3 regions of the Kribbella endophytica genome follow, and region 2 is predicted to be linked to each of the others. Evidence: predicted binding sites of a transcription regulator. Region 2 holds the regulator's gene; each other region holds the start of a gene.

What was found. Region 2 encodes HrcA, which represses chaperone genes, less so after heat shock. Its sites were predicted from a motif close to TTGGCACTCGNNNNNNNCGAGTGCCAA; they were not measured.
Region 1: ACYVIO_RS30040 (FmdB family zinc ribbon protein) is a predicted target of HrcA. The motif match lies at 6,080-6,106, and genes of this name have one in related genera.
Region 3: groL (chaperonin GroEL) is a predicted target of HrcA. The motif match lies at 8,185-8,211, and genes of this name have one in related genera.

Annotation. Positions count from the first base shown of each region.
Region 1 is NZ_BAAGUR010000003.1:781,763-792,309, reverse strand. It holds gene ACYVIO_RS30075 (alpha/beta hydrolase) at 1-1,365, opposite strand, end outside; gene ACYVIO_RS30070 (hypothetical protein) at 1,524-2,000, opposite strand; gene ACYVIO_RS30065 (hypothetical protein) at 2,341-3,021, shown strand; gene ACYVIO_RS30060 (alpha/beta fold hydrolase) at 3,217-3,879, shown strand; gene ACYVIO_RS30055 (GNAT family N-acetyltransferase) at 3,946-4,434, shown strand; gene ACYVIO_RS30050 (MscL family protein) at 4,450-4,836, opposite strand; gene cpaB (Flp pilus assembly protein CpaB) at 5,020-5,631, opposite strand; gene ACYVIO_RS30040 (FmdB family zinc ribbon protein) at 5,703-6,059, opposite strand; gene ACYVIO_RS30035 (hypothetical protein) at 6,263-8,554, shown strand; gene ACYVIO_RS30030 (DUF1203 domain-containing protein) at 8,514-8,975, opposite strand; gene ACYVIO_RS30025 (penicillin acylase family protein) at 9,075-10,547, shown strand, end outside.
Region 2 is NZ_BAAGUR010000002.1:112,797-123,343, reverse strand. It holds gene ACYVIO_RS19185 (hypothetical protein) at 1-131, opposite strand, end outside; gene ACYVIO_RS19180 (SigE family RNA polymerase sigma factor) at 253-762, shown strand; gene ACYVIO_RS19175 (Gmad2 immunoglobulin-like domain-containing protein) at 759-1,874, shown strand; gene ACYVIO_RS19170 (dihydrofolate reductase family protein) at 2,001-2,552, shown strand; gene ACYVIO_RS19165 (SAM-dependent methyltransferase) at 2,571-3,218, opposite strand; gene ACYVIO_RS19160 (16S rRNA (uracil(1498)-N(3))-methyltransferase) at 3,224-4,177, opposite strand; gene dnaJ (molecular chaperone DnaJ) at 4,201-5,343, opposite strand; gene hrcA (heat-inducible transcriptional repressor HrcA) at 5,369-6,388, opposite strand; gene ACYVIO_RS19145 (Gfo/Idh/MocA family protein) at 6,473-7,576, opposite strand; gene ACYVIO_RS19140 (ThuA domain-containing protein) at 7,561-8,202, opposite strand; gene ACYVIO_RS19135 (EF-Tu/IF-2/RF-3 family GTPase) at 8,335-8,679, shown strand; gene ACYVIO_RS19130 (MBL fold metallo-hydrolase) at 8,703-9,587, shown strand; gene ACYVIO_RS19125 (NCS1 family nucleobase:cation symporter-1) at 9,667-10,547, shown strand, end outside.
Region 3 is NZ_BAAGUR010000003.1:1,085,274-1,095,820, reverse strand. It holds gene ACYVIO_RS31565 (CapA family protein) at 1-711, shown strand, start outside; gene ACYVIO_RS31560 (rRNA adenine N(6)-methyltransferase family protein) at 784-1,326, shown strand; gene ACYVIO_RS31555 (ABC transporter ATP-binding protein) at 1,376-3,112, opposite strand; gene ACYVIO_RS31550 (ABC transporter ATP-binding protein) at 3,109-4,830, opposite strand; gene ACYVIO_RS31545 (glycerophosphodiester phosphodiesterase) at 4,965-5,933, shown strand; gene ACYVIO_RS31540 (M48 family metalloprotease) at 5,930-7,198, opposite strand; gene ACYVIO_RS31535 (PspC domain-containing protein) at 7,321-7,662, opposite strand; gene ACYVIO_RS31530 (MmcQ/YjbR family DNA-binding protein) at 7,806-8,141, shown strand; gene groL (chaperonin GroEL) at 8,395-10,020, shown strand; gene ACYVIO_RS31520 (glycoside hydrolase family 6 protein) at 10,093-10,547, opposite strand, start outside.

The DNA.
Region 1 (10,547 bases), on a different contig from region 2:
CAGTAAAAAGGCTCTGACCTGCGCCTTTCCGGTCTGATCCACTTGGCTGCCCTGGACGCCGTGACCACTGCCCGGTACGACGACCAGCTGCGCCTGGCGGGCGTTGTCCCGCTCCCACTCGGCCCACGCGGTCGGGCAGAACAGGTCGTTGGTGCCGTGCAGGATCAGCGTCCGTGGCAGCAGCTCCTGGCCGGCCGGGTAGGTGGAGACACGCGTCGCGGGCCAGCGCAGGCAGCCGTCGACGATCAGCTGGTTGCGGGCGGTGCGTACGTCGTACGGGTGGAGCTGGGCCGGAGTCAGCTTGCTGACGGCGGCGTTGAGCAGGCCGGGGCGCGCCGCCGCCGGAGTCTCCGGCTTCCAGGGGAAGCGCAGGTCCGAGCAGAGGGTGGCCAGGTGGAGTCCGGCCGACAGTTCGTCGTACGGCGTACCGCGGCTGGTCGCGCGCTGGAACATCTCCTTCAGCGCGGCGGTGTCGCCGTCGCGCGCGTCGTGCAGGACCTTGGGGATGCCTTCGAAGGACGGGTTGACCGAGTTGAGGCTGAGGATCGACAGCGACTCGATCAGGCTCGTGCCGTTCACCGGTGCGCCGTCGAGCTCGCCGCGCTGGACCAACCAGGCCAGATCGGCCACCGGGTCCGTCGTACAGGCCGGGTCGCTCTTGCAGCTCGCTGCGAGGACCTTGCCGGTGTGGGCCATCAGGTCGGCGCCGAACGGGTCGAAGCCGCTGTGCGGGACTACTGAGTCGAGCACCAGCGAGCGGACGTGGTCCGGGTACTTCAGTCCGTACTGCGCCGCCGTGAAGCTGCCGTACGACGTGCCGTTGAGTGTGAGCTGGTCCCGGCCGAGTGAGCGGCGCAGGAGGTCGATGTCCTCGACGGTGTCGGGCGTGCCGTAGAAGTTGATGCTCGGGCCGAGCTGACGGGCGCAGGCGTCGACGGCGTCGGCCGGTGGGGTGAGGAAGTCGGAGCCGCCCACCGCTCGTTGCAGCTCCGGGCAGTCGATGCCCTTCGTGCCTGTCCCGCGCTGGTCGAACATGACGAGCTGGTACTCCCGCAGCACGGCCGGGTCGAGGTACGAGCGGATGCGGGGGAGGAGCGGGACGCCTGGCTGGCCGGGGCCTCCGGTGAGCATCAGGAGTACGCCGCGGGGTGCGTCGACGTTCGTCGCGGCGGCGACTGCGAGCTCCAGTTGGGTGCCGGTCGGTTTGGAGTGGTCGAGCGGCACGCTCAGCGTCGTACAGGTGAAGCCGACGAGGTTGTCGCACTGTTGCTGGAGGTCGGGAGCGGCGTCATCCGGTGGGTCGGAGTCGGAGCAGGCAGAGCAGGCCAGCAGCAGTGCGGCTGCTGCCAGTGCGACCAGCCGCATACGGCCTCCCTGATGGGCTCTTGCCGATCAGGGTGCAGGCAATGAGGTGCGGGGGCAAGGCTCTGCCACCCACCTTGCGGGTCAACCCCAGGGGGACCCGCAAGGCGGGCGGGATGACCCCGTCCCGGACGGCTTCGGGGGGCGCGTCCGGAGCAGGGTCAGCGCAGGCCGAGCGACTTCAGCAGCTCGGGTGTGGTGGCCCGGGGCGCGGCGAGGTCACCAGGCTTGCCCTGGCCCTCGAACGAGGTTGCCACCAGTCGGTGACAGCCGAACGCCTCGGCGGTGTAGGAGAGGACGCCACGGTCGTTGTCGGTGAACCGCAGCACGTACGTCGGGCCGAGCTCCTTGGTGCAGAAGCCGGGCTTCTTGGCCTCGGGCTTGGCGGAGTTGACCAGGGCGAACAGGTCGGTCGCCTGCTTCATGGTCCGCTTGGTGGTCACCGTCGCGTAGTCCTGCCCGGACGCCTGGGCGTCGTACTGGCAGATCGTCACGCTGACCGGCTGGAAGGCCGACTTCGCCGTGCCCTTGCCCCAGACCGCCGCGTCGACGGACTTGCGGACCGCGGTGATCGTCTCCGGGCAGTCCGTGCTCGGCGTTCCGCTGGGGGTGGGCGGGGTGGCGCTGGCAGTCGGCAAGGTAGGGGTTGGGGTGGGCGTAGAGCTGGGCTGGGCGGCGGGTCCCGAGGAGCCGCTCTCGTCACCGCAGGCGGCGGTGACTCCGAGGACGGCTACCACTAACGACGCTCCGATCAGGCCCCGTGTCCTTGATGCACTCACGACTCGGTCCTTCCGGGTAGGCAAGGAGCACCATGATGGTCGACCGAGGTCTCGCACACCGTGGCAGGAGTGTCACGGAGGCGCGTCTATCCGGTCACGAGACGGATCGAGCGGCAAAAGCAGCAGAGCTGTAACAGGTGCGCGCTGTTCACCCCGGAGAAATGGGATGATGCCGGGTGCAGCCGAAGGAAGGACGGACGTGGGCAAGAGAAAAGACTCGGCCGAACTCGCACGTCGCGAACAGGAGGAGTGGCAGCTCGGGCAGGACTGGGCGCGCTTCCTGCGCGGCGGGGGAACGCCGCAGGCACTGCCGTTGTACGGGATCGTGCTCGAACCGGGCGAGGTCGCGTACCTGCAGACCTCGGTGCACTACGCGCGGCTGTACGGCGGTGATGGCCGGTACAACAGCAGCGGTGGATTCTTCTTCGGCGGCACTGGTTTCGTGCTCGGGATGATGGCGGCCAACGCGGCGGTGAACTCGAGCCGGAAGGCCGCGGCGCGGCGCGACATGCAGCTGCTGTGGCGCGATCTGCAGGAGGTGCAGCTGATCGCGACGAACTACCGGCTGATGACGCATCTGCAGCAGCGGGGGTGGTTGAGCTTCTACTACAACTCGGTGCAGGAGTTCTATCCCGATCCGGCGAACTGGACGGTGACGCTCGGCTTCCAGCAGGCCGAGCCGCTGCAGCTCGGTGGGTTGGCGACGCCGACGTTGTCGATCCTCACTGCATGGTCGGTGCTGGGTGCTGAGCGGTGGCAGAGCGAGCCTGGTATCGCGCCGTTGCTGCAGGCGGCCAACCCGCAGGTGGCGCCTGGGCAGGGACAAGGCCAGATCGAGGGCGGACAGCAGAACCTGCCGCGCATTCCGGGGCAGGACTGACGGTCGTTCCGTGGAGCCCCGTAATCTGGGGGTATGAGTACGCCGTACGAGGACGATGAGCCGTTGCTGCCTGAGCAGACTCGGGATGATGATGCGCGGTCTTGGGGTGAGCGGGACAGCGGTAACGATGACGATGAGCGGATTCTGCGTGAGGTGCCGCCGCATCACGGGTCCTAGTCGACGCGTGGGGTTGTGATGGCGGCTCCTGTGCTGCTGGTTCATGGGGGGCTGTGGGACGGGACCGATGCCGAGCTGTTCTGGTACCGGCCGGGGATTGTGGCTGGGCTCGAAGGGGCTGGGCTGAAGGTGGTGGCGCCGGATCGGGAGCGGCGGCCGGTGGACTGGGCTCAGGACGTTGCGGAGTTCGGTGGGCTGTTCAGCAGTGGGGTGCTGGGGGCCGAGCCGGTGACTGTGGTGGGCGCGTCGAACGGGTGCACCGTGGCGGCGCAGTTGGCGGTGGAGTTTCCGGAGGCGGTCGGGCGGTTGTTGCTGGCGTGGCCGGCGACGGGGGACGACGCTGAGGTCAGCGCTCGGGCTCGCGTGGGTTTGTTGGAGCGTGGGGCTTCGGGGGCGGTTGCTGATGGGCTGCTCGCGGGGGAGACGTTGCGTGGGGTGAGCGATGCGCAGCTGGTGTCGTTAGGGGAGTATCGCGGGCCGTGGCGTCCTGGTCTGCCGGTCGGGGTGTTGCCTTCGGTGCCGGAAAACCCTTCGCACCAAAGGAAAACGGTCGATGCGTTGCTGCGGTTGATGCCGTTGGCGGTCGAGCTGCCGGGGTCTCCCGAGCCGCCGCGGCCGGACTTCGGGCCGCACCGGGATCGGTTGGTGGCGACGCTCGGTGCGTTCGCCGGGGGCGGATAGACCGGCGGCGGACAAGCCGGTGGATAAGGCGTGGATGTTCGGGGCGGATCGCGTGATGCTGGGGGCATGGAGCTGCGCGGGTTCGAGGCGGGGAAGGCTGCGGTGGTTGCCGGGTGGGCGACCTCGGCGCAGGAGGTCTCCCTGTTGTCGGGGCGGACCGCGTTCCCGTTTCCGGCCGAACTCGCGGGGAGCTGGCCGAAGGTGGCCGACGATGTGCGGTCCTTCTTGTACTACGTGAGCGGGGAACCGGTCGGGTACGGCGAGCTGTGGCTGGACGACGAGGAGGACGAGGTCGAGCTGGCCCGGATCATCGTGCGGCCGGGGTCGCGGGGGCGGGGGATCGGGACGGCGTTCGTGAAAGCGCTCCTGGGGCCGGCGCTGGAAGCCGGGTACTCCGAGGTGTTCGTCCGGGTGCGTCCGGACAACGGCGTGGCGATCCGGACGTATCGGCGGGTCGGGTTCGAGTACGTGGCGGCTGATCTGGCCGACGAGTGGAACAAGGACCAACCGATCGCCTACACCTGGATGCAGTACCCGACCACGAGCCAGGCGTAGGCGATCCGGAGGGACCTACTGCTGGCGGGACTTGAGGGCGTCGCGGATCTCGATGAGGAGCTGCTGGTCCATGGTGAGCGGCTCCGGTTCGGGTTCGGGCTCGCCCTTGGCGGCGGCCGCGGCGGCGCGGCGGTCCTGGATCGCCTTCATCGGGACGACGAGGACGAAGTAGACGACCAGCGCGGTCAGGAAGAAGACGATGAACGCGTTGATGATCGCGGCGAAGTTGATCGTCGACGCCTTGTTGCCCTCGACGATCTGCCAGGCCAGGCCGTCCACGTTGCTGCCGCCGAGCGAGGCGATCAGCGGGCTGACCAGGCTGTCGACGACGGTCTTCACCACGGTGGCGAAGGCGGTGCCGATGACCACGGCGATGGCCAGATCGAGGACGTTGCCTCGCATCAGGAATTCCTTGAAGCCCTTGAGCATCTCTTTCTGCCTCCACGAGAGGGTCCGGGTGGACCCGCGGTGATCTGTACCCGGCCAACGTAGGACTCCGTCCGGAGGCTGGCGAGGGACCGCGCCGCACGGCAGCGGATCGTGGTCGGAGATGTCCGCTCAGTGATCATCAAGGGACCGAGCCGGTCAGCTGGTGTCCCGGGTCAGGGCGACGGCTATTCGGGAGTTGGTAGTGGACTGCGCCAACCGCGCGGCGGTCGAAGGGGAGGTGGCGAGGACCACCAGAGCTCCACCGGACGAGCGGCTCGGCGCGGGGAGGGCCAGGACGCGGACCGCGGTCGCCAAGCGGGCGGCGGACAGGTCGGCGGTGGCCGAGGCGGCGTACAGGTCGACGTGGTCGCCGGGACGCAGGAGGCCGGCGATGTCGGGATCGTCGAGGCGGAGCGGATAGGCGACCAGACCGGGTGGAACCGCTGTGGGCGTGAGGAACCGGGCGTCGGTGAGTGGTTCGCCGGCGCGCACAGCGGTCGCCAGGATGCGGTCGGACAGATCCGTGTCTGGTCGAAGGACGCCGCTCGGAACGGTCGCCGGTGGCAACCGCAGTACCCGGAGGTCGTCAGCCGCTGGTGTGACACCGCCGGGAAGGTCGCGTGCTGCCGCCAGGACCGCGGTCGAGGCCGCGGCCGGCGGCGAGAAGGACGCGAGGCCGAAGTAGACGGCGGCCGCCGCGAACAGGCCGGCGAGGAGCCGACGGTGCCAGCGGGCGGCGCGGATGAGGTCGTGCCAGAAGTTCGTCATGCCAGGGAAGGTACGAGTTTCCCCGGAAAAGCCGATTCAGTTGTCCACAGGCCCCTGCGACGGGCGCAGGATCAGGCGGCGCTGGTCTTGCTGGAGCCCGACGAAGACCCACCGGACGAAGACGACGAGCCCGACGACGAGGACTTCGAGGAGTCCGACGAAGACGAGGACGAGGAAGACTTCGACGAGTCCGAAGATGACGACGACGAAGCCGAGGAGTCGGACTTCGCGCTGATCGTGCTCGTGCTCGACGAGCGGCTGTCGTTGCGGTAGAAGCCGGAGCCCTTGAACACCACGCCCACCGCGTTGAACACCTTGCGCAGCGTGCCCTGGCAGTTCGGGCAGACCGTCAGCGCGTCGTCGGTGAAGCTCTGCCGGACCTCGAGCGCTTCACCGCAGTCGGTGCACTGGTACTGGTACGTCGGCACGTTCTTCCCCTTCAGGCCGTCTGGCACTCCTACTACTCGACTGCTAATAATGCGCCAGAGCGCCGAACTATTCCAACTCCGGCGGTCTGGACCGGTTTTCGGTCACTTCCTGCCACCGTGCAACCCAACAGGCCTCGGCGCGCGTCTCCTCAGGCGTGGGACCACTGGGGAGGGACCAGGAAGACCAGGGGGACGTGCGGTCGGTGGTCGCGCTTCTGCCTGGGGTTCTGGTCTGGGCCGGCGCCGCCGTCGTACTGGCCCACTACGGGACTCCGTGGAGCGCGGTTCTGGCCTACAGCGCCTACCTGAGCCTTGGGATCATGCTGCCCGGCGTCCTGCTCTGGCGGATGCTGCGGGGCAACCAGGACGGGTTCGCGGCCGATCTGGCCTTCGGGACCGGTTTCGGGTTCGCGCTGTCGATCCTCACCTATCTGCCGGGCCGGGCGATCGGCTTCCCCCTCCTCCCGCTGGCGGTGCCGCTGAGCGCGCTGATCGCCTTCACAGCGCTCAAGCAACTCCGCCCGTACTGGCACAGCAAACGACCTCCGATGCCGGCCTGGTGGGCCTGGTCGGTCGCCGGGGCCGCCGCGCTGGGCCTGTGGGTGATCACCCGCGCCGGGCTCCAGATCGAGCCGATCGCGTTCCCCGACGCCGCCTTCCAGTACGGCGACATGCCATTCCAGTTGGCCCTGGCCGCCGAGCTGAAGCATCACCTGCCCGGCCAGATCCCGTACGTCATCGGCCAGCAGCTCAACTACCACTGGTTCCTCCACGCTGAGCTGGCCGCGGCCAACTGGCAGACCGGGATCGAGCTGGACCTCCTGCTCCGCCGCCTGATGCCGGTGACCGCAGCCCTCGTCCCGATCCTCTCCGTCGCCGCACTGGCCACCAGGCTCGCCCGCAAGTCGTGGGCCGGTCCGCTGGCCGCCTGGCTCCTGCTGATGGTGACCAGCTTCGACGTGTACGGCTGGGGCGGCCGCGACCTGATCAGCCAGGCGGCGTACTCGAGTGCTGTGCTGATGTACAGCCTCACCCACGCGTTCGCCGTCGTACTGGCGTTCCCGGTCGTCTACTCGATCGCCTGCCTGCTCCGAAGGGACCCGCACCGCGGCAACTGGCTACTGCTGGTCATCGGCCTGGCAGCGCTCGCCGGCACCAAAGCGTCCTTCGTGCCGATGCTGGTCGTGGCCGTTTCACTGGTGGCGGTCGTGAAGCTGGTGACCGAGCGGAGACTCGACTGGACCTCGGTAGGACTCGGTCTGGCCGTCCTGGCCGCGTTAAGTTTCGCCCAGTTCGTCCTGTTCAGCGCCGGCTCGTCCGGCGTCGCCTTCGGTCCGGGCCAAGCCTTCCGCGCCTTGGCCAGCCGGGTCGGCTTCGAGAGCCGCTACAGCGACCACACCGCAGCCGCCGTAGTCATCGGTACGACGGGCGCCACGCTCCTCGTCTCCTGGGCATTGGCGGGCCTCGGCATGCTCGGCTTCGCCCGCGAGCGCAAGTGGAAGGACCCGGCCGCGGTCTTCCTCGTCGGCTTCGTCCTCGCGGGCATCGCGGCGGCTGCTCTGCTCCGCCACCCGGGCTTCAGCCAGCTCTACTTCCTCCGGGCCGCCTTCCCGTTCGCCATCGCGGCCTCGGCCTGGGGGCTGACTCTCCTGCTGAGCGGACTCCGGCTCCGGCACATCGGTCCGCGGGTGCTGCTCGCACTGGCGGTCGGGATGGTGCTCGCGCAGGTCGTGGCGTCCTTGACTCCGAACAGGCCGCGCAGCAGGCAAGGCGTAGCGGCCGTCAGCTTCCAGGTGATCTGGCCCTGGCTGGCGGTCCTCCTGGTCGCCGGACTCGCAGTACTGGTCCTCAGGCGCACGCAGGAGCGCCCGGCAGCGCTCGGCCTAGCTGTACTGGTCGTCCTGGGAGTCGCAGCGGTCCACGTCCCGAAGACGATGGTGACCACCCTCACCGACCAGGTCTGCGTCGCCGGACCGGACCGCCCCGAGTGCCGCCAGACCAGACGGCAGGTCCCGGCAGGAGGCGCCGAGGCCGCTCGCTACATCCGCGACCACTCCGCCGTCGGCGACAAGCTCGCCACCAACTCGCACTGCACCCCGGTGTACGCCGACAGGAACTGCGACGCCCGCAACTTCTGGCTCGCCGCGTACGCCGAGCGACGGGTGCTCGTGGAGGGCTGGGCCTACACGCCGACCGCGCAGAGCCGGCAGAACGCCGACGCCGCGATCTACGGCCCGTTCTGGAACCAACCGCTGCTCCAGCTGAACGACCGTGCCTTCAAGCGGCCGACCAAGCGCGTTCTGGACCAGCTGTGGAACCAGTACGGCGTCCGCTGGCTCGTCTTCGACACCAACCTCGACTGGCCGCCGGGCGAGCTCGACGGCTTCGCCGAGCACCGCTACTCCGTCGGCGCGGTCGCGGTCTACGCGCTGACCGCGCCGACGAAGGACGCGACTACGCCCGGCGGACCGAGAAGTTCCAGCAGCCCGCGATGACGTTCCGGACGTGGACCAGTTCCACGGCCGGGTCGTCGAAGAGCCGCTTCAGCTCGCCAGGCGCCGTACCGGGCTCGGCCAGCACGCCGTCCAGCATCTGCCCGGTCGCGTCGTACGGGCGCAGCACGGCGCGCCGCTCGCGGAAGTCGTCGGGGAAGTCCGGGCCGACGTACCCGGGACACTCCGAGGCGTGGACGAAGACCGGGCCGACCTCGGCGTACGGGCCACCCAGCGGTGACGGTCGGTAGGCGATCAGGGCGATCCGCTCACCCTCGGTCGACATCCGCAGGCAGCACCGCAGCAGCGCCCCCGCGCCGGAGTCGAAGGCGACCAGCGGATTGCCGTGGTCGTCGTGGTCGTTGCATCGGATCCGGTCCAGATCGGTGGCCGGAACGGGCAGGAACTCGAGCTCGCTGAACATGACCGTTGAACGGCCCGGGAGCCGGTTGTGTGAGTACGGAGCGTTAAGGACCGGTATCTGCATTTGGGGTGCGCGGCGGCATTCTCTACGGTTGGGTCCGTGCGTCGCCTGCTTCGGTTACTCGTCATCAGCGGAATTGCGCTGGCCACCCTGCTGCTCGTGGTGGCCGGGACCGGCATTTTCGTGGTCCGCCATTCCTTCCCCTCCTACGACGGCACGATCGAGCTGACCGGCCTGGACGCCGACGTCGAGGTGGTCCGCGACGCCAACGGCATCCCGCAGATCTACGCCGACAAGCCGGCCGACCTGTTCGCCGCCCAGGGCTACGTCGCGGCCCAGGACCGGTTCTTCGAGATGGACTTCCGCCGTCACGTCACCAGTGGCCGGCTGGCCGAGCTGTTCGGCCCGGACGCCCTGGAGACCGACAAGTTCGTCCGGACGCTCGGCTGGCGCCGGGTCGCCGAGAAGGAGCTGGGCCTGCTCAGCCCGGCCACCCGGCAGTACCTGGACGACTACGCCCGCGGCGTGAACTCCTACCTCGACCAGCACTCCGGCTCCGGGCTCAGCCTCGAGTACGCCGTACTGTCGCTGAAGGGCACCGACTACCGGCCCGAGCCGTGGACGGCGGCCGACTCGCTGGCCTGGCTGAAGGCGATGGCCTGGGACCTCGGCGGCAACATGGACGAGGAGATCACCCGGACCAAGCTGGCCGCGACACTGCCGGCCAAGACGATCGACAGCCTCTACCCGAGCTACCCGTACGACCGCAACGAGCCGATCCTGGCCAGCGGCGCGGTCGACGAGGAGAACAAGTTCACCACCGCGCCGGTCGACAGCCAGGCGCCGGCCCGGGCGATGTTCAGCAAGGGCCTGCTGAAGTCGCTGGACAGCGTGGACAAGGTCGCCAAGGGCCTGCCGCTGCTGCTCGGGCGCGGTGACGGCATCGGCTCCAACTCCTGGGTGGTCTCCGGCGAGCACACCACCACCGGCAAGCCGCTGCTGGCCAACGACCCGCACCTGGGCGCGACCATGCCGGGCATCTGGACGCAGGTCGGGCTGCACTGCAACAAGTTCAGCCCGCAGTGCCCGTTCGACGTGTCCGGCTTCAGCTTCTCCGGTCTGCCCGGCGTGGTGATCGGCCACAACAGCGCGATCTCCTGGGGCTTCACCAACCTCGACCCCGACGTGATGGACCTGTACCTGGAGCGTCTGTCCGGCAACGGCGTGCTCTACAACGGCAAGGTCGAGCCGCTGAAGATGCGGACCGAGGAGTTCAAGGTCGCCGGCCAGAAGGAGCCGGAGCGGATCATCGTCCGGGAGAGCCGGCACGGCCCGCTGATCTCCGACGTCGACGACGACGCCGAGGAGGCCGGTGAGCTGGCCGCCAAGGGCAAGAGCACCGAGCCGTACGGCATCGCCCTGAAGTGGACCGCGCTCACCCCGGGCCGCACCGCCGACGCGATCTTCGCGATGAACAAGGCGCAGAGCTGGACCGCGTTCCGGACCGCCGCCACCCTGTTCGAGGTCCCGTCGCAGAACCTCGTGTACGCCGACCGCGAGGGCCACATCGGC
Region 2 (10,547 bases):
CGTGCGTAGTCGTGCCGTCCGAGGCCGCGGATCAGGTCGTCCGGGCCCGCGAGGTCGTCGTACAGGCGATGAACGGCGGTCACGGTGAGTTCACGATGCCCGCACCAGGTGTGATCGCCGTGCTGTCTCATCGGGCTCCCGATGCGTCGTAGGTCACACGATGAGGCCGAACTTTCGCGCGGTTGTCAACCTGGGACACCTCCGTCGCGTCATCGTCATGTGGCACAACCGGCCGTGGTGTATGACGAGTGCGTGGCTCAGGACTCCTCGTGGAATGCCGACGAGGCGCTGACGGCTGTCTACACGGCGCACTACACGTCGTTGGTCCGCCTCGGCGCCCTGCTCCTGCGTGACCGCGGAGCGGCGGAGGAGATCGTGCAGGACGCCTTCGTGGCGATGCACGCCCGCTGGCACCGGCTGCGCGACCCGCACAAGGCGCTGGCGTACCTGCGGACCGCCGTGGTGAACCGCTGCCGCTCCCGGCAGCGGCACCTGGTGGTCGTCGACAAGCACATGCCGCGCTCGCTGCCGGACGAGCCGAGCGCGGAGCAGGCGGTGCTGCGGACCGCGGAGACCGACCGGGTGATCGAGGCGATGCGCACCCTGCCGGAGAAGCAACGCACCGTCATGGTGCTGCGGTACTACGGTGACCTGTCGGAGGCGGAGATCGCCGACACGATGGGAATCAGCCGGGGATCGGTGAAGAGCCATGCCGCGCGGGCGACCAAGTCCCTGCGCCAGGTCCTGGAGCAGAGCGCATGAATGATCAGCCGAAGGACGAGTTCGACGAGCTGATGCGGCGGGCCCTGCACAACGAGGCCGACCGGATCGAGCCGACCGACGGGCTGCACGAGATCCAGGCCCGGGTCCGCAACACCCGGACGCCGGTCAACCGCCGTCCCTGGGTGGTCACCGCCGGCGCCGCCGTGGTCGGGACGGCCGCCGCGATCGGCGCCTTCGCCGTACTGAACGGCGACAACAAGCAGGCGGGCGACAGCGAGGTCGCCGGAGCACCCAGTACGACGACCAGCGCGACCGGGGCTCCGGAGAGCGCGACCGCTCGGCCGTCGACCATGCCGTCGCCACCGCCGTCGGCGACCCTGCCGACCGACGCGACGCCGAAGGCGAAGCCGACGCAGGCCGGCAAGCTGGAGCCGGAGACCTCGGGCGCCATCCCGGTCTACTGGCTGGGCAAGGCGGTCGGCTTCGAGAAGGGTCCCGGTGTCAGGCTGTACCGGACCTTCGTGCCGTTCAAGGGCCGCGCGACGTACTCGGCGCTGCAGCTGATGGCCTCCGGGAAGTCCAACGACCCCGACTACACCTCTCCGTGGATCGGCGCGCAGGTCTCCGAGGTCCGGATGTCCGGTGCGCTGACGACCGTGGACTTCAAGTCCGTGCCGAAGACGCGGCTCGAGCCGGACGTCGCGGAGATGGCGCTGCAGCAACTCGTCTACACGGTGCAGGGTGCGAGCGGCGCGACCGTCCCGGTCGAGGTCAGGCTGCACGGCAAGCCGCTGTCGGAACTGTTCGGGGTCGACATCAAGCAACCGCTCGGCCGGGCCCAGTCGCTCGACGTCCAGGCGTACATCTGGATCACCTCGCCGGACAACGGCGCCGTGCTCACGGCGCCGTTCAAGGTGAGCGGGATCGCCGCGGTGAACGAGGCCCAGCTGAACTGGCGGATCACCTCCGACGACAACCGCCGGGTGCTCCGCGAGGGCGTGGCGGCGACCGAGGAGGCCTTCAAGCTCACGCCGTACTCGTTCGTCGTCGCCAAACTGCCGGCCGGGCGCTACACGCTCGAGGTCTTCGAGGTGTCGGCCGCGGACGGCCGGCTGACGTCCACGGACTCGAAGACGCTGGTCGTGAAGTAGCCCGCACTGGGTGTCGGCGTACTGCGGTCGGCGTAGGCGAGGTGTCCCCGTGGGGGTGATGCGACGGGTGCCGCCGAGCGACATGCTCGGAGTGACAGCACCTCTCGACCACCTCTGGGACGGACCATGAAGCCTCTGATCGTTTCCTGCAACGTCACCGTCGACGGGTTCATGTCCGGTCCCGACGACTCGCTGGCGTCACTCGAGTTCATCGTCCAGGACCAGCAGCTCGACGACGAACTGGCCGCGAAGTTCAGAGCCGTCGCCGACACCATCGTGGTCGGCCGCCAGACCTTCCTCGACATGACGGCGTACTGGTCCACCGCGGACGGCGACATGGCCGCGTGGCTGAACGAGACACCGAAGGTCGTGCTGTCCAGCGACAGTTCCTTCGACACCAGTGTCTGGAAGAACTCGACCTTGGCCGCAGGCGATGGCGTGGATCAGGTCAGTCGGCTGAAGAAGTCGTCCGGCGGCGCCATGGTGGCCTTCGGCGGCGTCAAGACTCTGCGCTCGCTCGTCGCCGCCGGTCTCGTCGACGAGTACTGGCTCAAGGTCAGCCCTACGGCCATCGGCCGTGGTGGATCCCTGTTCGCCGGGATCGCCGATCCTCAACGGCTGAGCTTGACCGCCGTGGATTCCTATCCGTCCGGCGTGATCCACGCCCAGTACCGCTGAGCGGCTGGTGGTTCCGGCTCAGATCGACTGGGTGTCGGGGTGGCGGACGAAGCTGAAGAGCTGCCGGCCCAGCTCTAGCGGCTGCGGGTCGGCGGTCAGGCGGTGGACACCGACGGACCAGAGCACGTCGTCGGGGGCGTCGTACGAGATCTCCTCGAAGCCTGCGCTCTCGAACCAGCCGCGGATGGTCGGGCAGAGGTCGGGCTCCTCGCGGGTGCGGGTCCAGACGACGGTCGCGCCGGGGGCGCAGAACTGCGGGAGTGCTTTGACGGTGGTCTCGACGTCGGCGTCGGTGATGTTGCCGAAGACGCCGCAGAACAGGACGAGATCGGCCGGTACGGCGCCGGCGTAGGCGTCGGTCCTGCCGGCGTCGGCCTCGACGACCTCGACGCCGGTCAGGCCGTTGACGGTCGCGGCGGCACGGGCGAGGCCGACGTTGCGGTGGTCGAGCTCGACGAGCCTGGCGGTGACGCGGCCTCGGGCCGGGTGGGTGGCAAGGACCTCGATCAGGTCGCGGCCTTGGCCGGCGCAGGCGCTGACCACCTGCAGCTTGGCGTCGGGGTCGGCATCGAGGCGTTCGCGGATCGCCTTCTGCACCGCTGCGAGGCGGCGACTCAAGGGCGACTCCTCGTCCTCGTACGACGAGTGCCACTCCAGCCAGTCCATCGAGCTCAAACCGCTGTCCTCCAACGAGATCTGGCCAGCAGGACAGAAGCTGCCGCGACGCCTGCCGTCGATGTTCTCAGGACGGTGTCGCCGAGCAGCACAGGCTCGGCTGCGAACGTCTCGAGCTCGGCGTCGGTGATGCCGCCTTCAGGTCCCACGACAATCACCACGTCGCCGGTGGTCGGTGGGTTCAGTGTTGCCAGTGGAGTCTTGGCTTCTTCGTGCAGTACGGCGGCCAGCGCGGCGTCCTTGACCAGCTGAGCGACCTCAGCCGTCGAGGCCACCGGAGCCACCTCGCAGAACCAGCTCCGCCGCGACTGCTTGCTCGCCTCGAACGCCCACGACCGCCACTTGGTCAGCGTCTTCTCCACCCGCTCCGGATTCGCCCGGAACTGACTACGATCCGCGTTCCACGGAACGATGAGATCCACCCCGACCTCGGTCAGCATCTCGACGGCCAACTCAGCCCGCTCTCCCTTGGGAAGCGCCTGTACGACGACCAACCGAGGAGCCGGCTTGGGCACACTCCCCCGCTGATCAACGGACACAGTGATCCCAGCCTTGGAGGAAGCCACCACAGCACCTTCAGCGAAGTTGCCCACGCCATCGGTCAGCCGAACGCGCTCGCCGGGACCGATGCGCCGCACCACCGCCGCATGGCGACCCTCGGCGCCGCCGAGCACCAACTCAGCTCCTCCTCCGCCTGCGGCGGAGGAGGAGTGGGGGGAGGAGGAGCCTGCGCCCCCGAGCTCACCGGCTACGCCGGGAGCAGAGGCGAGGCCGTTGCCCCCGAGCTCACCGGCTACGCCGGGAGCGGAGGCGAGGTCGTTGCCCCCGGGCTCGCCGGCTACGCCGGGAGCGGAGGCGAGGTCGTTGCCCCCGGGCTCGCCGGCTACGCCGGCGTCGGGGGGTGGCGGGAGGGTGCCCAGGTCCGCCAGGTAGAAGACTGCGAGTCCCATCGTCGGTGCCTGGGTCTGGCTGTTCAGTGGGCGCCGAAGGCGTCGCGGAGGCGGCCGAAGACGCCCTTGTGGGTGGCTTGGACCTGGCCCTGGGGGCGTTCCTCGCCGCGGGCCGCGGCCAGGTCGCGGAGGATCTGGGCCTGGCTGTCGTCGATCTTCGTCGGGGTCTCGACGATGATCTGCACGATCAGGTCGCCGCGGCCGGCGTGGCGAAGGCGCGGGACTCCTCGGGCCGTCAGGGTCATCGCGGTGCCGGACTGCGTGCCGGGGCGGATCTCCAGCGGCGTCGTCTCGCCCTCCAGCGTCGGCAGGTCGATCGTCGTACCGAGCGCGGCAGCGGTCATCGGCAGCGTGACCGTGCAGTGCAGGTCGTCGCCGTTGCGGCTGAAGATCTCGTGCGGCTCGACCTCGATCTCGACGTACAGGTCGCCGGCCGGACCGCCGCCGGGGCCGACCTCGCCCTGGCCGGACAGCTGCACGCGGGTGCCGCTGTCGACGCCGCCGGGGATCTTCACCGTGACCGTACGACGCGAGCGCACGCGCCCGTCGCCGGAGCACTCGACGCACGGGCTCGGGATGGTCGTCCCGAAGCCGCGGCAGTTCGGGCACGGACGCATCGTCCGGACCTCACCGAGGAACGAGCGCTGCGTGTGCGTGACCTCGCCGCGTCCGTGGCAGACCTCGCAGGTGACCGGCTCGGACCCGGCCGCCGCGCCCGAACCCGAACAGGTCGGGCACAGTACGGCGGTGTCGACCTTCAGCTCCCGCGTCGTACCGAACGCGGCCTCGCTCAGGTCGATCCGCAACGGGATCAGCGCGTCCTGACCACGCCGGGTCCGCGGCCGCGGTCCCCGCGTCGCCCCGCCGGTCTGGCCGAAGAAGGCGTCCATGATGTCGGTGAAGGTGAACGCCTGGCCGAAGCCCGCGCCCGCCCCACCCGGTCCGGCGCTCGCGAACGGGTCGCCGCCGAGATCGTGGACCTGCTTCTTCTGCGGGTCGCTCAGGACCTGGAAGGCGCGGCCGATCTCCTGGAACTTGGCGTGCGCGTCCTCGGAGTCGTTCACGTCCGGGTGGTACTGGCGGGCCAGCTTGCGGTAGGCCTTCTTGATCTCGTCCTGGGACGCGTCACGGCTGACGCCGAGAACGGCGTAGTAATCGGTGCTCATACTCCAGACCAGAGGTAGGGGAACGTCATGAATCAGCCAGGATCTGGCTGACGTAGCGCGCGACGGCGCGGACGGCGCCCATCGTGCTGGGGTAGTCCATGTGGGTCGGGCCGACGATGCCGAGCGTGGCCAGCGCCTCCGACTTGGGGCCGTACCCGGTCGCGACCACCGAGGTGGTGGCCAGCCCCTCGTACGGGTTCTCGTGCCCGATCCGGACCGTGAGGGTCTGCGGGTGGGTCGCCTCGCCGAGCAGCTTGAGCAGGATCACGTGCTCCTCGAGCGCTTCCAGCACGGGTTTCACGTTGCGCTCGAAGTCGTCGCCGTACCGGGTCAGGTTGGCCGCGCCGCCGACCGCGATCCGCTGCTCGCCCTCGTCGGTGAAAGCCTCCAGCAGCGTCGTCACGATCGTCGTGACGAACGGCCGGTCGACCGGCGGGAAGGTGTCGGCCACGCTGGTCAGCGCGGTCGTCGCGTCGGTCAGTCGCTGGCCGGTGAGCACCGTGTTCAGCCGGGAGCGCAGGTCGGCGACCAGCTGCTCGTCGACGTCGGAATGAGTCTCGACGATCCGCTGCTCGACCCGGCCGGTGCTCGTGATCAGCACCAGCAGCAGCCGCCGCGGCGTCATCGTGACGACCTCGACGTGCCGCACGCTGGAGCGGATCAGCGTCGGGTACTGCACGATCGCGACCTGGCGGGTGATCTGCGCGAGCAGCCGGACCGTACGCCGTACGACGTCGTCCAGGTCCACCGCGCCGGTGAGGAAGGACGAGATCGCCTTCTTCTCCGCCGCGGACAGCGTCTTCACCGTGCTCAGCTTGTCGACGAACAGCCGGTACCCGGCGTCGGTCGGGATCCGGCCGGCGCTGGTGTGCGGCTGGGTGATGTACCCCTCCTCCTCCAGCGCGGCCATGTCGTTGCGCACGGTCGCCGGCGAGACGCCGAGGTTGTGCCGGTCGACCAGCGTCTTGGACCCGACCGGCTCATGGGTCGCCACGTAGTCCTCGACGATGGCCCGGAGCACGTCCAGTTTGCGCTCGTCCAGCACGCGCACCACCCTCTCTCAGCGTCGGCCCCTGGCACTCAAGTCTTTCGAGTGCCAGTCTACCGACCCGTAGCAGGCGATCGCTGCTCAGGCAGTTTCGGGCGAGGCTCCCAACGGTACTGCGGCCGGGCGCTCGACCGTGCTGGTGACGTCCACCGGCTGGTCCTTGGCGGCCGCTTCGAGCAGCGACTCGAGCACGTCGAGCACGTGGAACGCCAGGGCACCGTCCGCGCGGTGCGGCCCGCCGGTACGGATCGCGCGCGCCAGGTCAGCAACCCCGACACCCCGCCCCGCTCCGGCGTACCCGCCGGCCACCGGGACCTCGGTCCACTCGCGGCGCGCCGCGGTCGCGATCTCGACCGTGCCGTCGAACGCGTTCGGGTCGGGCACGGACAGGCTGCCGTCGGTGCCGTAGATCTCGATCCGCGGCAGGCGCGCGGCCCACACGTCGAACGACATCAGCACCGTCGTCAGCGCGCCCGACTCGTGCTCGAGGATCCCGGTCACGTGCGTCGGTACGTCGACCGGGAAGATCTCCCCGGCCCGCGGCCCGGTGTGCACCTTCCGCTCGTCCTGCGAACGACCGGCGCGCCCGGTCACCCGTCGTACCGGGCCGAGCAGTGTGACCAGGCTGGTCACGTAGTACGGGCCCATGTCGAGCAGCGGGCCGCCGCCGGGCTGGTAGTAGAACTCCGGCGCCGGGTGCCACAGCTCGTGCCCGGGCGTGACGAACGACGCACTGGCCGCCGTCGGTACGCCGATGTCGCCGCGGTCGATCACGGCGCGCGCGGTCTGAGTCCCGGTCCCGAGCACGGTGTCCGGCGCGCAGCCGATCCGCAGGCCCTTCGCCTCGGCGAGCTCGAGCAGCGGCTTGGCCTCGGCCCGGTCGACGGCCAGCGGCTTCTCGCCGTACGTGTGCTTGCCGGCCTCGAGCGCGGCCCGGTGCACCGGGGCGTGCGCGGCCGGGATGGTCAGGTTGAGCACGATGTCGACGTCCGGGTCGGCCATCAGGTCGTCCGATGACAGCGCCCGTACGCCGGGGTGCGCGTCCGCGACGACCTGCGCGCGCGACACGTCCAGGTCGGCCACCGCGGCCACCTCGACCCCCGGCAGCTTGGCCAGGTGGTCCAGGTAGGTGCCGCTGATGACGCCGGTGCCGACGATCCCGATCCGGCTCACTTGCTCGCCCACAGCAGCCCCCGCTCGATGATCGTGCGGACCTCGGGGGTGTCCAGGTCGGCGAGGCTGTGGCCCGGCGTACAGACGAAGACCTTGCCGTCGCCCCAGGTGCGGGTCCAGACCGCGGGCATCGTCGCGCCCTCGATCCACGGGTAGTCCGGGTGGGCCCGGAAGGTCGTGGTCGCCAGGACGTTGTTGCTCGGGTCGGCGTGCACGTAGTACTGCTCGGTGTGCAGGTCGAACTGCTCGATGCCCTCGACGATCGGGTCGTCGGAGACCACCTCGATCCGGTGGTCGACGAAACCGCCCGGGTGCGAGATGAACTGGCCGCCGGTCATGAAGCTGTAGTCGACGTTGCCGCGGAACGAGTCGACGATGCCACCGTGCCAGCCGGCCAGGCCGGTGCCCGCGCGGACGGCGGCCTCCAGGCCCTTGGTCTCCTCGGCGGTGATCTCGCCCATGCTGATGCACTGCAGCACCAGGTCGGTGCCGTCCAGATCGAGGTAGCTCGAGGTGCTGTCGGAGACGGTGACCTCGAAGTCGTTGTCCCGCAGGAAGGGGATGAACAGCTCGGTCGCCTCGACCGGGAGATGGCCTTCCCAGCCGCCCCGGACCACCAGTGCCCGTCGTGTCGTCACGCTGCCTGCCCTTCAGAGATCGGATCTTTGCACCGCCTAGGCGACCCTAGGCGGTGCCCACCGGCCCTTCAAGCCCCTTCCCAGCCGGTGGATATCGTTTACCGGAACCGGTCACCGCATAGGGTCGCCGACATGGGATGGAAGTTCTGGAAGAACGACGAACGCCCGCAGGACACCGTGCCGCCAGTGGCGGCGCGGGTGCAGGACGGCGTGCCGTTCCAGCTGCGGGTGGAGGACGTGTTCTCGATCACCGGCCGTGGCACGGTCGTCACCGGGCGGGTGCTGGCCGGAATGGTCCGGGTGAACGACACGGTCGGTGTGCAGCGTGGTGGCGCCGAGGTGCTGCGGACCGTGGTCACCGGCGTGGAGATGTTCCGGCGTACGACGAAGCAGGCGGTCGCGGGAGACAACGTCGGCCTGCTGCTGAAGGATCTGGACAAGTCCGACGTGCAGCAGGGTGACGTGCTGACCCACTGACGCCGAAGGCTAAAGTCCGTGGCATGAGTGAGTGGACCGAGCTGGGTGATCGATGCTGGGTCCGCCGGTATCGCGAGTGGGACCTGAACGTCGGGCTGGTGGTCGGTGACGACGGCGCGCTGGTGATCGATCCGCGGGCGTCGACGGCGCAGGCCGAGCAGGTGCTGGCCGAGATCCGCGAGCTGACCGACCTGCCGGTGAAGTGGGTCGTCAACACGCACGCGCACTTCGACCACACCTTCGGGAACAGCGTCTTCACCGAGGCCGCGAGCTACGCGCACGAGAACGCCGCGACGGCGCTGGCCGAGCGCGGCCCGGCGCTGCAGGAGCACTACCGCGACAACCCTGGCACCGACCCGGCGTACCCGGAGATCGCGGCCGAGGTGCTCGCCGAGGTCGCCGCGACCGAACTGGTTGCCGTCGACAACACTTTCTCCGTCGCCAAGGTCATCGACCTGGGCGGCCGTCGGGTCGAGCTGCTGCACCTGGGCAACGCGCACACCGACGGGGACGTGGTGGTCGTCGTACCGGAGGCCGACGTGTTCTTCGTCGGCGACCTGGTCGAGGAGTCCGCGCCGCCGTCGTACGGTGACGACTCGTACCCGCTCGAATGGCCCGAGACGCTCGACCGCGTGATCGGGTTGCTCGGCGCGGACTCGAAGGTGGTCCCGGGGCACGGCGCGGTCGTCGACGCGGAGTTCGTCCGCGACCAGGCCGGGCACCTCGGCACGGTCGCGAACACGATCTCCGGGCTGCACCACGCCGGGACGTCGCTCGACGACGCGCTGAAGCACACCGACGACTGGCCTTGGCCTGTCGAGCACCTCGAGCACGCCGTACGCCGTGGGTACGGCGTACTGGGTGCTCCACGTCGTCCGACGTTGCCGTTGCTGGGGCCCGAGCACTAGTAGTGGTTATCCGTTGACACAGTGACACCTCATCCCGCACGTTGTGTGCGAGGCGCCCCGACGGGATGAGGTGGGACCAATGGTCAACACGGATCAGCTCGATCACCCGGACGGAAGGGTCGAGCTCGACGACCCGACCGTGGTCACCCAGAGCCGGTACGGCAACGAGGAGCTCGCGCCGACCCGGATCAGCGAGCGGCACTGGACGACGTACAACTACGCGGCGCTGTGGATGGGGATGGCGCACAACATCCCCAGCTACCTGCTCGCGTCCGGGCTGGTCGCGCTCGGGATGAACTGGCTGCAGGCCTTCCTCACCATCACGTTGGGCAACCTGATCGTGCTGGTGCCGCTGCTGCTGAACAGCCACGCGGGGACGAAGTACGGGATCCCGTTCCCGGTGTTCGCGCGGGCCTTCTACGGCGTCCGCGGTGCGAACTTCCCGGCGTTGCTGCGGGCCTTCGTCGCGTGCGGGTGGTTCGGCATCCAGACCTGGATCGGCGGGCAGGCGATCCACGTGATCGTCGGTGAACTGGCCGGGTCGGGCTGGCAGAACGCTTCTTCTGTTGGCGGGCATCCGTGGACGCTGTGGGTGAGTTTCGCGTTCTTCTGGTTGCTGCAGATGTGGCTGATCTGGCGCGGCATCGAAGGGCTGCGGCGCTTCGAGAACTGGGCGGCGCCGCTGGTCACGGTCGCGTTCCTGGCGCTGATGATCGCGATCCTGGTCAAGGCCGGCGGGCCCGGGCCGATCCTGTCGCAGCCGTCCGCGCTCGGCTGGGACGCCGACTTCTGGAAGATCTTCGCGCCGTCGCTGATGGGCATGATCGCGTTCTGGGCGACGCTGTCGCTGAACATGCCGGACTTCACGCGGTTCGGCGCCGGGCAGCGGCAGCAGGTGATCGGGCAGATCATCGGGCTGCCGACCACGATGTCGTTCATCGCGCTGGTCTCGATCGTCAC
Region 3 (10,547 bases), on a different contig from region 2:
GGTGCCTCCGGCATCGACCGCACGCTGCGCATCCTCGACCAGGCCGGACTGAAGCACACGGGCACAGCCCGTACGCCGCAGGAGGCCGAGACGCCCACGATCGTGGACGTGAAGGGCGTCAAGGTCGCGCTGCTCAGCTACACCTACGGCTTCAATGGCATGCCGTACCCGAACGGCGAGACCTGGCGGGCCGGCAAGCTCGATCCGACCCGGATCAAGGCGATGGCCCGCACGGCGCGTGATGCCGGCGCGCAGATCGTCGTGGTCAGCTGTCACTGGGGCGACGAGTACTCCAGCGCCGTGAGCCAGGACCAGCGCACGATCGCCGCCGATTTGCTTGCCGACAGCAACATTGACCTGATCCTCGGCCACCACGCGCACGTCGTCCAGCCGATCCAGCAGCTCAACGGCAAGTGGGTCGTCTACGGCCTCGGCAACCTGGTCGCCGCGCACCGCGCCCCGAACGCGCCGAAGGCCGAGGGCCTGCTGGTCAAGTTCACCTTCAGGCGTGACGGCGACCGATGGACCGCCGCGTCGCCGGAGTACGCGCCGCTGCTGATGACCGACACGCTCCCGGTCCGCGTGCTCGACGTACGCCGGGAGCTCGCGAAGGCGGACCTGTCCGACAGCTTGCGCCGGCGGCTGGAGCTGGCCGAGCGCCGGACGACCGCCACCGTCGAGCGGCTGACCTCGGCGCCGAAAGCACTGTGAAAACCCTTTGAGCACAGGACACCTGGCGCTCTAAGCTCGCCCGCATGATTACGTACTTCGTGATGGTCCGTCGTGCCCGCCTCCGGGCAGGCGAGGGGTGCCTGGGGATGGCATCCGCTCGATAGTCGTTGGGCCCAACGCGTCGTCGACGCTGCCGGGGTTCGTCCCGGTGACCTCGTCCTCGACGTAGGGGCCGGACTCGGTGCGTTGACCGGACCACTGGTCCGAGCAGGCGCCGAGGTCGTTGCCGTGGAACTCCATCCCGGCCGGGCCGACAAGCTGCGCCTACGGTTCAGCGAGGTCAAGGTGGTCCGGGTCGACGCCGCCGATCTGCGGTTGCCGACCCGGCCGTTCCGGGTGGTCTCGAGCCCGCCGTACGGGGTCTCCACCGCGCTGCTGAAGAGACTGCTGGCCCCAGGTTCGCGCCTGGTGTCGGCCGATCTCGTGCTGCAGCGGCAGGTGGTGAACCGGTGGGTCGAAGGCCGCGCCCCCGGAGCCGCACGCTGGACCCGGCACTACGACGCTTCGATCGGAATTCGCCTTCCCCGCAAGGCTTTCACCCCACCACCCCATGTCGATTCCGCCGTCCTGCGGATCAGCAGGACCCGACGCTAGAAAGCACGAAAGGCCCGCTCCACACCAGGAGCGGGCCTTTCGTCGTAGCTCAGCCGTGCCAGGACTTCCACAGCGCGGCGTACGAACCGTCCCGGGCGACCAGCTCGTCATGGCTGCCCAGCTCGCTGATCTTCCCGTCCTCGACGACAGCGACCCGGTCGGCATCGTGCGCCGTGTAGAGCCGGTGGGCGATCGCGATCACCGTCCGCCCTTCCAGTACGGCGGCCAGCGAGCGCTCCATGTGCCGAGCGGCCCGCGGGTCGATCAGCGAGGTCGCCTCGTCCAGCACCAGCGTGTGCGGATCCGCCAGCACCAGGCGCGCCAGCGCCAACTGCTGTGCCTGCGCCGGAGTCAACGCGAACTGCCCCGACCCGACCCGCGTGTCCAGCCCGTCCGGCAACGCCTCGGTCCACTCGCGCGCGTCGACGGCGTCCAGTGCCTCCAGCAGGGTCTCGTCGGTGGCGTCGGGTGACGCCATCGACAGGTTGTCCCGCAGGGTGCCGACGAACACGTGGTGTTCCTGGGTGACCAGCGCGACCTGCCGGCGCAGCTCGTCCAGCGGCAGGTCGGTCATGCCGACCCCGCCGACGCTGACCGAACCGGTCCGCGGCGGGTGGATGCCCGCGATCAGCCGCCCGAGCGTCGACTTGCCCGCGCCGGACGGTCCGACCATCGCGATCCGCTCGCCCGGCTGGACGGTCAGGTCGACGCCGTGCAGCACGTCGCGACCGTCGACGTAGGAGAACCGCACATCGCGAGCCTCGACCAGCTCACCGGCCGGCTCCTCGCCGGACGGCGTGCGGTCGTCCGGTACGTCGGTGATACCGAGCAGGCGGGCCAGCGCGGCGCCACCGGACTGCAGCTCGTCCAGCCAGGAGATCAGCCGGTCGACCGGGTCGATCAGCTGGCTGGCGTAGAGCACGGCAGCCGTGACAGCACCCAGCGAGACGTGGCCGTTGATGTGCAGCCAGCCGCCGAACAGCAGCGTGCCGACGATGGGCACCAGGTACCCGACCTCGACCACCGGGAAGTAGATCGTGCGCAGGAACAACGTGTACCGCTCGGCGTCGTACGAGCCGCGAATGTCGCGGTCGCCCTGGCGCACGCGCGCCTCGTACCGGCGCAGCGCCTCGACCGTCCGAGCACCCTCGACCGTCTCGGCGAGCGAGCTGGTCATCTGCGCGTACGCCGCGTTCTCCCGCAGGTACCCGTCCTTGGCGCGGCGCAGGTACCACTTGGTGCTGACCCACAGCACCGGCACCATCGCGAGCAGCGGCACCAGCACCCAGACACCGACCAGCATCGCGGCCGCGACGGTGAACAGCACGGTGACGAACGCGATGATCGTCTCCGGTACGGCGAACCGCACGGTCCTCGACAGCGTGTCCACGTCGCGCGACGTACGCGACAGCAGGTCGCCGGTGCCGGCCCGCTCGACCGTGCCGATCGGCAGCGCCAGCGCGTCGTCGACGAAGTCCTCACGCAGCTCGGCCAGCACCTGCTCGCCGAGCGCGAACGACCGGTACCGGGCCCAGCGGGTGAGCAGCGACTGCGCCACCACGAACACGGCGATCACGACGATCACCTTGTTGACGGCGGCGGCCGTCGTACCGCGCTGGACGTCCTCGACCAGCTCACCGATCAGCCGGGGCGTGGCCAGGCCGGTGACTGCCGCCACGCCGTGCAGGCCGAGCGCGATCAGCAGAGCGCGCGGGTGCCGTCGGGCCAGCCGACGGGCATGCCGGCGGACCTGTGCGGAGTCTGCGACGGGCAGGATCCGCTTCACGCGAGCACCTCCTCTTCCTCGGTCTGGCGGGTGACTGTCCTGCGGTACTGCGGTTCGGTCTCCAGCAGCTGCCGGTGCTGACCGGTCGCGACGACCCGGCCCTCGGCAACGAAGATCACCTCGTCGACCCGGTCGAGCAGCAGCGGACTGGACGTCAGTACGACGGTGCTGCGGCCCTGCCGGTGCTCCCGGAGCCGTTCGGCGATCCGGGCCTCGGTGTGCGCGTCCACTGCGGACGTGGGCTCCACCAGCACCAGCACCGACGGGTCGGCGAGCAGTGCACGGACCAGGACGAGCCGCTGGCGCTGGCCGCCTGAGAACGACCGGCCCTTCTCCTCCACGTCCGCGTCGAGTCCGTCGGCCAGTGCGACCAGCACGTCCTCGGCCGACGCGGTCCGGATCGCCGCCATCAGCTCGTCGTCGGTCGCTCGGCCGGTCGGGTCCAGCTCCTCGCGCAGTACGCCGGTGAACAGCTGGGAGCCGGTGTCGCTGACCAGGATGCGCTGCCGGACGTCGGCCCGGGTGGCGCTCGCCAGCGTCACTCCGCCGTACCGGACCTCGCTGGCGTCGTCGTACCGGCCCAGGACGTCGGCGATGACCGCTGCCTGGTCGGACTCGGCGGAGACGATCGCGGTGAGGCGTCCGTGGCGCACCCGGATGCCGGAGACCGGGTCGACCAGGTCTCCGCCGTCGGGCAGGCGGACCGGCTCGGTGGGGTCGGCGACGTCGGGGGTCAGCTCGAGCACGCGGATGATCCGGCGGCTGGCGACGAGCGCACGCATCAGCGCGTTGGCCATCTCGGTCGCCGTCCGCAGCGGCAGGACCAGGAAGGTCGCGTACCCGTAGAAGGCGACCAGGCTGCCCGCGCTCAGGTCGCCGCGGACGGCGAAGTGCGCACCGAGGCCCACCACGCTGACCACGAAGATGCCCGGCAGGAACACCTGCGCCGCGTCCAGCACGGACTGGATACCGGCCACCTTCACGCCGGCGCCACGGACCCGCTGCGACTCGGCGCGGTACCGCTTGGAGAAGGACTCCTCGCCGCCGATGCCGCGCAGCACGCGCAGACCGGACACGATGTCGGAGCCCAGTGAGTTCAGCTCGCCGACGGCCTCGCGCTGCGCGGACTGGCGCTGGTGCAGCGGACGCAGCATCGGGCCGAGCGCGAACAGCATCAGCGGTACGCCGATCAGCACGACCAGGCCGAGCGTGGTCGAGGTGGTGAGCAGGATGACCGCGACCACGACGAAGGCGACGATCGCGCCGCTGAACCGGGCCGAGATCTCCAGCAGGTTCCCGATGTAGGCCAGGTCGCCGGCGCCGATGCTGACCACCTCACCGGTGGCCAGGTTCTTCGGCAGCGTGGCACCGAGGTCGGCCGACTTGCGGGTGATCACCTGGACCGTGCGGTAGGCGCCGCTCAGCCAGTTCGACACCGCGAACCGGTGCCGCATGATGCCGGCCAGCGCCTGCACCACGCCGACCGCGAACAGCAGCGCCGTCCACTGCAGCAGCCGGTCGACGTCACCGCCGGCGATGCCCTCGTCGATGGCCTTGCCCAGGATCGCCGGGACGAACGCCTGCGCGCCCATCCAGAGCATGCCGAAGGTCATGCCGCCCAGGAGCGTGGCCTTCTGGCCGCGGGCCACCCAGAACAGGTAGCGCGCGGCGGAACGGTGATCCGGAGTGCCGGGATCGGCGAGAGGAAGTTGTTTCATAACCGTTTCAGGCTAGGCCTGGCCACCGACAAATTGCATGTGGTTTAACCGGCCCCCGCGACCTCGGGAGAGCTTCATCTTGCGTTGGGCAACCAGTTCCCCGAAGGCCACCTCGGCCGCCTGTCCTGGATCACATGCTGGTCATCGCGCATCGGGGAGCGAGCGGGTACCGCCCGGAACACACGCCGGCGGCGTACCGCCTGGCCGCGGCGCTCGGCGCCGACTACCTGGAGCCGGACCTGGTCGCCACGCTGGACGGCGTCCTGGTGGCCCGGCACGAGAACGAGATCTCCGGGACGACGGACGTCGCCGACCACGCGGTGTTCGCCGATCGCCGGATCACCAAGATCGTCGACGGGGAGGCCGTCACCGGCTGGTTCGTCGAGGACTTCACGTACGCCGAGCTGCGCACGCTGCGCGCCCGGGAGCGGATGCCCGCCCTGCGCGCGGCCAACACCGCGTACGACGGCCGCGAGGCGATCGCCACCTTCGACGACGTGGTCGCGCTGGCCCGGCAGGAGTCGGCCCGGCTCGGCCGACCGATCGGGGTGATCCCGGAGATCAAGCACCCGGCGTACTTCCGTCGGCTCGGGCTGCCGCTGGAGGAGCTGCTGGCCGAACGGCTGACCACGCTCGGCGTACGGCGTGGTGAGGCGATGGTGCAGTCCTTCGAACCGACCAGCCTGCGCCGCCTGGCCGTGATGACGGACGTGCCGCTGGTCCAGCTGGTCGACTCCGAAGGCACACCGAACGACTTCCTGCGCTTCGGCGACGACCGGACCTTCACCGACCTGACCGCACCGGCCGGGCTGCGCGAGATCTCGACGTACGCCGACGTGCTGGCGCCGCACAAGGACCTGGTCATCCCACGCCGCTCCGACGGCTCCCTGGGCGAGCCGACCCAGCTGGTCGACCAGGCGCACCGCGCCGGCCTCAAGGTCCAGGTCTGGACGTTCCGCGCCGAGCGCCGCTTCCTGCCGACCGGCATGGACCTGGCCGCCGAGCTGAGGGCCTTCGCCGCCACCGGCATCGACGGGGTCTTCGCCGACCACCCCGACATCGCCGTAGCCACCATGACCCGCCGCGCCACGCAGAAGGTCTAGCGCAACTCGGCCCGCAGGTCCTTCAGCACCCGCTCGGCAGCAGGCGCCAGCTCGCGGTCGATCGTGTGGCTGTCGCTCAGTCCCAGTACGACGCGGGCGCTGGTAGCTGGGCGGGTGCGGATGAGCTTCGTCCGCAGGTACGTCGGCGGGTGGCTGGAGTCGGTCCGCGTCTCGCGCAGCCGGCTCATCCGCAGCCGCCGCTCGATCTCCCGCTTCGGCGTCTCGGTCACAGCACGTCGTACGGCCTCCAGTGGTGGCAGGTCCTTTTCGAAGCGCAGGGCTCGCTCCAGCGCCCGGTACGACGAGTCGGCCAGCAGAGTCCGCTCCAGCGCCGAGGCCGCGGCCTCGGAGCCGGCGACCTCACCGGACGTGCGGTCCGCCAGGTACTCCGCCCGCTGGTTGCCCCGCAGGCTCACCCGATCCAGCAGCCAGGCGTAGCCGCGGATGACCGGACCGACCGTGCCGTTGATCAGCCTGGTGAGGTGACCGACCGACGTGTCGGTATCCATCGCGTGGGCCGCGTCCAGCTTGTACTCGTCGTACGGCTGCTCGGTGAACGCCTCTTCCAGCTGCTCCAGCACCGACTCGGCCGCACCGACCACCCAGCCGTGCCGGGCGTCGCCGTTCTTGCCGTGGCCGAGCTCGTGAGCCAGCACAGCCACCCGCTCCTGCGGGCGCAGCCCGGTCCAGAGCGGCAGGCCCAGCCCGATGACCGGACGGAAGCGCCAGCCGACCCGGATGAAGCAGACGTTCGGCTCGGCGTCCAGAGCGACCGCGGCGACCCGCGGAGTGCCGATGCTCGCCGCGATCTCGTCCAGCAGCCTGAACAGGACCGGCGCCTCCTCGCGGTGGACCACCTGCGCGTCGGGGTCGAGGCGGGCGGCGCGGGGGCGCAGCATCAGGCCGATCACGATGGCGATCGCCGCGAGCGGGATGCTGAGCCAGAGCGGGCGGTAGAACACCAGCAGAGCGACTCCACCAACCAGCGCGACCAGCGGAAGCACCAGCAGGACAGCAGACAGTAGGTACGCCGTGACGCGGGCCAAGTCCCACCCGGGTCGGTGGACCCGACCGGTCTCCAGCTCGCGGTAGAGGGTGTCGGCCAGCTGGTGCTCGAGTTTGCGGCGCCAGGCAGGGGACTTGCGGTCCTGCCCGGTCGGGTCGACGTTCCAGTCGCACTGGTCGCACCAGGTCACGTAGCCGGGGTCGACGCGGATCTGCTGGGCGCACTGCGGGCAGCGGGTGACGCCGGCATCGGTCTGCACTGCAGCAGTGTGGCAGCGCGGTCGCCGGAAATGCCGAAGCCCGGGCTCCTCGGAGCCCGGGCAGTTGACGGCACCGCGGTCCCACGCGCGGTCGACGGAGTGCTGTTACTGCTGCAGCTGGGTCAGGCGGCCGGCGGCTTGTCGTCGTAGATGCGGGCGGCGATGTCGCCCTCCGGCGTGGTCTGCGGCTGCGGCTGGTGGTTCTGCTGAGCGGCCTGCTGGGCGCTCTGCCAGACGGCCTTGCCGTCGGACTCCGGCATCACGACCCAGGCGATCACGTACCCGATCAGCGCGGTGCCACCGGTGAGCAGGGTCAGCGCGACGATGCCCAGGCGGACCAGGGTGGCGTCGATGTTCAGGTACTCCGCGATGCCGCCGGAGACACCGGACAGCATCCGCTGGTCGCGCGAACGGCGGAGGGTCTTGCCGGACAGGTTCTGGAAGGGTGCGGTGTTGTTCGTCATGTCCACAACTGTGCCGCCCGGGGACCCTCCCGCACATCAGGATCGGTACCGACCGGCCCCTGACCGGACCCCGGGAACCCTGGTCGAGCGCCCCTGACGACTTATGGACCGGAACTGTCGGCGGCCGGGGTTAGCGTGAGTGGATGGACGCGGAAGCGGTGCAGAAACTGGCGCTGCGGTTGCCAGGGGTGGAGGAGCACGAGGGCTGGGCGGGGCAGCCGGCCTTCAAGGTGCGCAAGAAGGGTTTCGCGTACCTGTCGGAGGACGAGTCCAAGCTGTTCGTGAAGGCCTTCCGTGAGGAGCAGCAGGCGCTGATCGCCGAGAACCCGGAGGTCTACGCGTCCTGGTGGGAGTCCGGCCGCTTCGGCTGGCTGGAGGTCACCCTCGAGCTCGCCGACGACGAGGAGGTCGGGGAACTGCTCACCGAGGCGTGGCGCCTGAACGCCCCGAAGTACCTGATCGCCCAGTGGGAGAACTGAGCCTGGGACAGGCCTCGAGGGGCCGCCCGCCGCGGTCGGCTGGCTTGCACTCGGTTGGGTCGAGTGCTAATACTTGGTTAGCACTCAGTGGGCGAGAGTGATAACGCTCGTGCCTGCTGGGAGCTGTTAGAAGACGGCCTCGATGAGGTGCCGGAGTCAGGCGGGACGTGACCGCGACGACCTCGGTACCGTCCGTCGCGGGCATCCGGCCGGCTGAACCACCAGAAACTCGACGCGGGAGGACTCGCGGAGAATGCCCAAGCTGATTTCGTTCAACGAAGAGGCGCGCCGCGGCCTCGAGCGGGGAATGAACACCCTCGCCGACGCCGTCAAGGTGACGCTTGGCCCCAAGGGCCGCAACGTCGTTCTGGAGAAGAAGTGGGGCGCCCCCACGATCACCAACGACGGTGTCTCGATCGCCAAGGAGATCGAGCTCGAGGACCCGTACGAGAAGATCGGGGCCGAGCTCGTCAAGGAAGTTGCCAAGAAGACCGACGACGTCGCGGGTGACGGCACCACCACCGCGACCGTGCTGGCCCAGGCGCTCGTGCGCGAGGGTCTGCGCAACGTCGCCGCCGGCGCCAACCCGATGGGCCTGAAGAAGGGCATCGAGAAGGCTGTCGAGGCCGTCAGCGAGCAGCTGCTCGCGCTGGCCAAGCCGGTCGAGACCCGCGAGCAGATCGCGGCCACCGCCTCGATCTCGGCGGCGGACACCCAGGTCGGCCAGATCATCGCCGAGGCGATGGACAAGGTCGGCAAGGAAGGTGTCATCACCGTCGAGGAGAGCAACACCTTCGGTCTGGAGCTCGAGCTCACCGAGGGCATGCGCTTCGACAAGGGCTACATCTCGCCGTACTTCGTGACCGACACCGAGCGGATGGAAGCGGTCCTCGACGACCCGTACATCCTCGTGGTGAACAGCAAGATCTCCAGCATCAAGGACCTCGTCCCGGTGCTCGAGAAGGTCATGCAGACCGGCAAGCCGCTGGCGATCATCGCCGAGGACCTCGAGGGTGAGGCGCTGGCGACCCTGGTCGTGAACAAGATCAAGGGCACCTTCAAGACCGTCGCCGTCAAGGCGCCGGGCTTCGGTGACCGCCGCAAGGCCATGCTCGGTGACATCGCCATCCTCACCGGTGGTCAGGTCATCTCCGAGGAGGTCGGCCTCAAGCTCGACACCGTGGACCTGGAGCTGCTCGGCCAGGCCCGCAAGGTCGTCGTCACCAAGGACGAGACCACCATCGTCGAGGGCGTCGGCGACGCCGACTCGATCCAGGGCCGGGTCAACCAGATCCGCGCCGAGATCGAGAAGTCGGACTCCGACTACGACCGCGAGAAGCTGCAGGAGCGGCTGGCCAAGCTGGCCGGTGGCGTCGCGGTGATCAAGGTCGGCGCGGCCACCGAGGTCGAGCTGAAGGAGCGCAAGCACCGCATCGAGGACGCCGTTCGCAACGCGAAGGCGGCCGTCGAGGAGGGCATCGTCGCCGGAGGTGGCGTCGCGCTGCTCCAGGCGTCGGTGATCGCGTTCGAGAAGCTGGAGCTCGAGGGTGACGAGGCGACCGGTGCCGCGATCGTGCGGTCGGCCGTCGAGGCCCCGCTCAAGCAGATCGCCGTCAACGCCGGCCTCGAGGGTGGCGTCGTGGTGGAGAAGGTCCGCAACCTCGAGCCGGGTCACGGCCTGAACGCCGCGACCGGTGAGTACGTCGACCTGATCAAGACCGGGATCATCGACCCGGCCAAGGTCACGCGTTCGGCGCTGCAGAACGCGGCTTCGATCGCGGCTCTGTTCCTCACCACCGAGGCAGTCATCGCCGACAAGCCCGAGAAGGCCGGTGCCGCCCCGGGCGGTGCCCCCGACATGGGCGGCATGGACTTCTGACCGGAAGTTCCTCGCAGTACCAGTAGCAAACGAAGCGGTCCCGGGTCCCAGCCCGGGACCGCTTTGCTGTGCTCAGCCGGTGATCAGTTTCTTGGCCAGGACCGGGGAGAAGGTGCCGGCCGGGATGCCCGCGCCGATGCCGCAGTCGCCGTCGGAGTCGCCGGGGACCTTGAGCCACAGCAGCATGTCGAGCGTGCCGGAGAGATGGCTTCCGTCGCGCGAGGTCTCGCCGAGCTTGCGGCCGGCCGGGTTGCACCACTCGCCGTTGGAGCCGTTGCCGTTGCGGCTGGTGTCGACGACGAACTGCGCGTTGCTGCCGAGCGCACCGCGGATCGCGTTGCCCTTGGCCACCGAGTCGGCGGTCGGGTAGTAGTTCGACGTGTTCAGCGCGAATCCGCGGATCTTGCCGACCTCCACCAGCTTCAGCCGCCGCGCCATCTCGGCCGCGTCGATCCAGGTCGCGTTGCCGCCGTCCATGTAGGCCCAGGTGTTCGGCGCCTTCGCGGCCAGCTCGTTGACGGCGTACT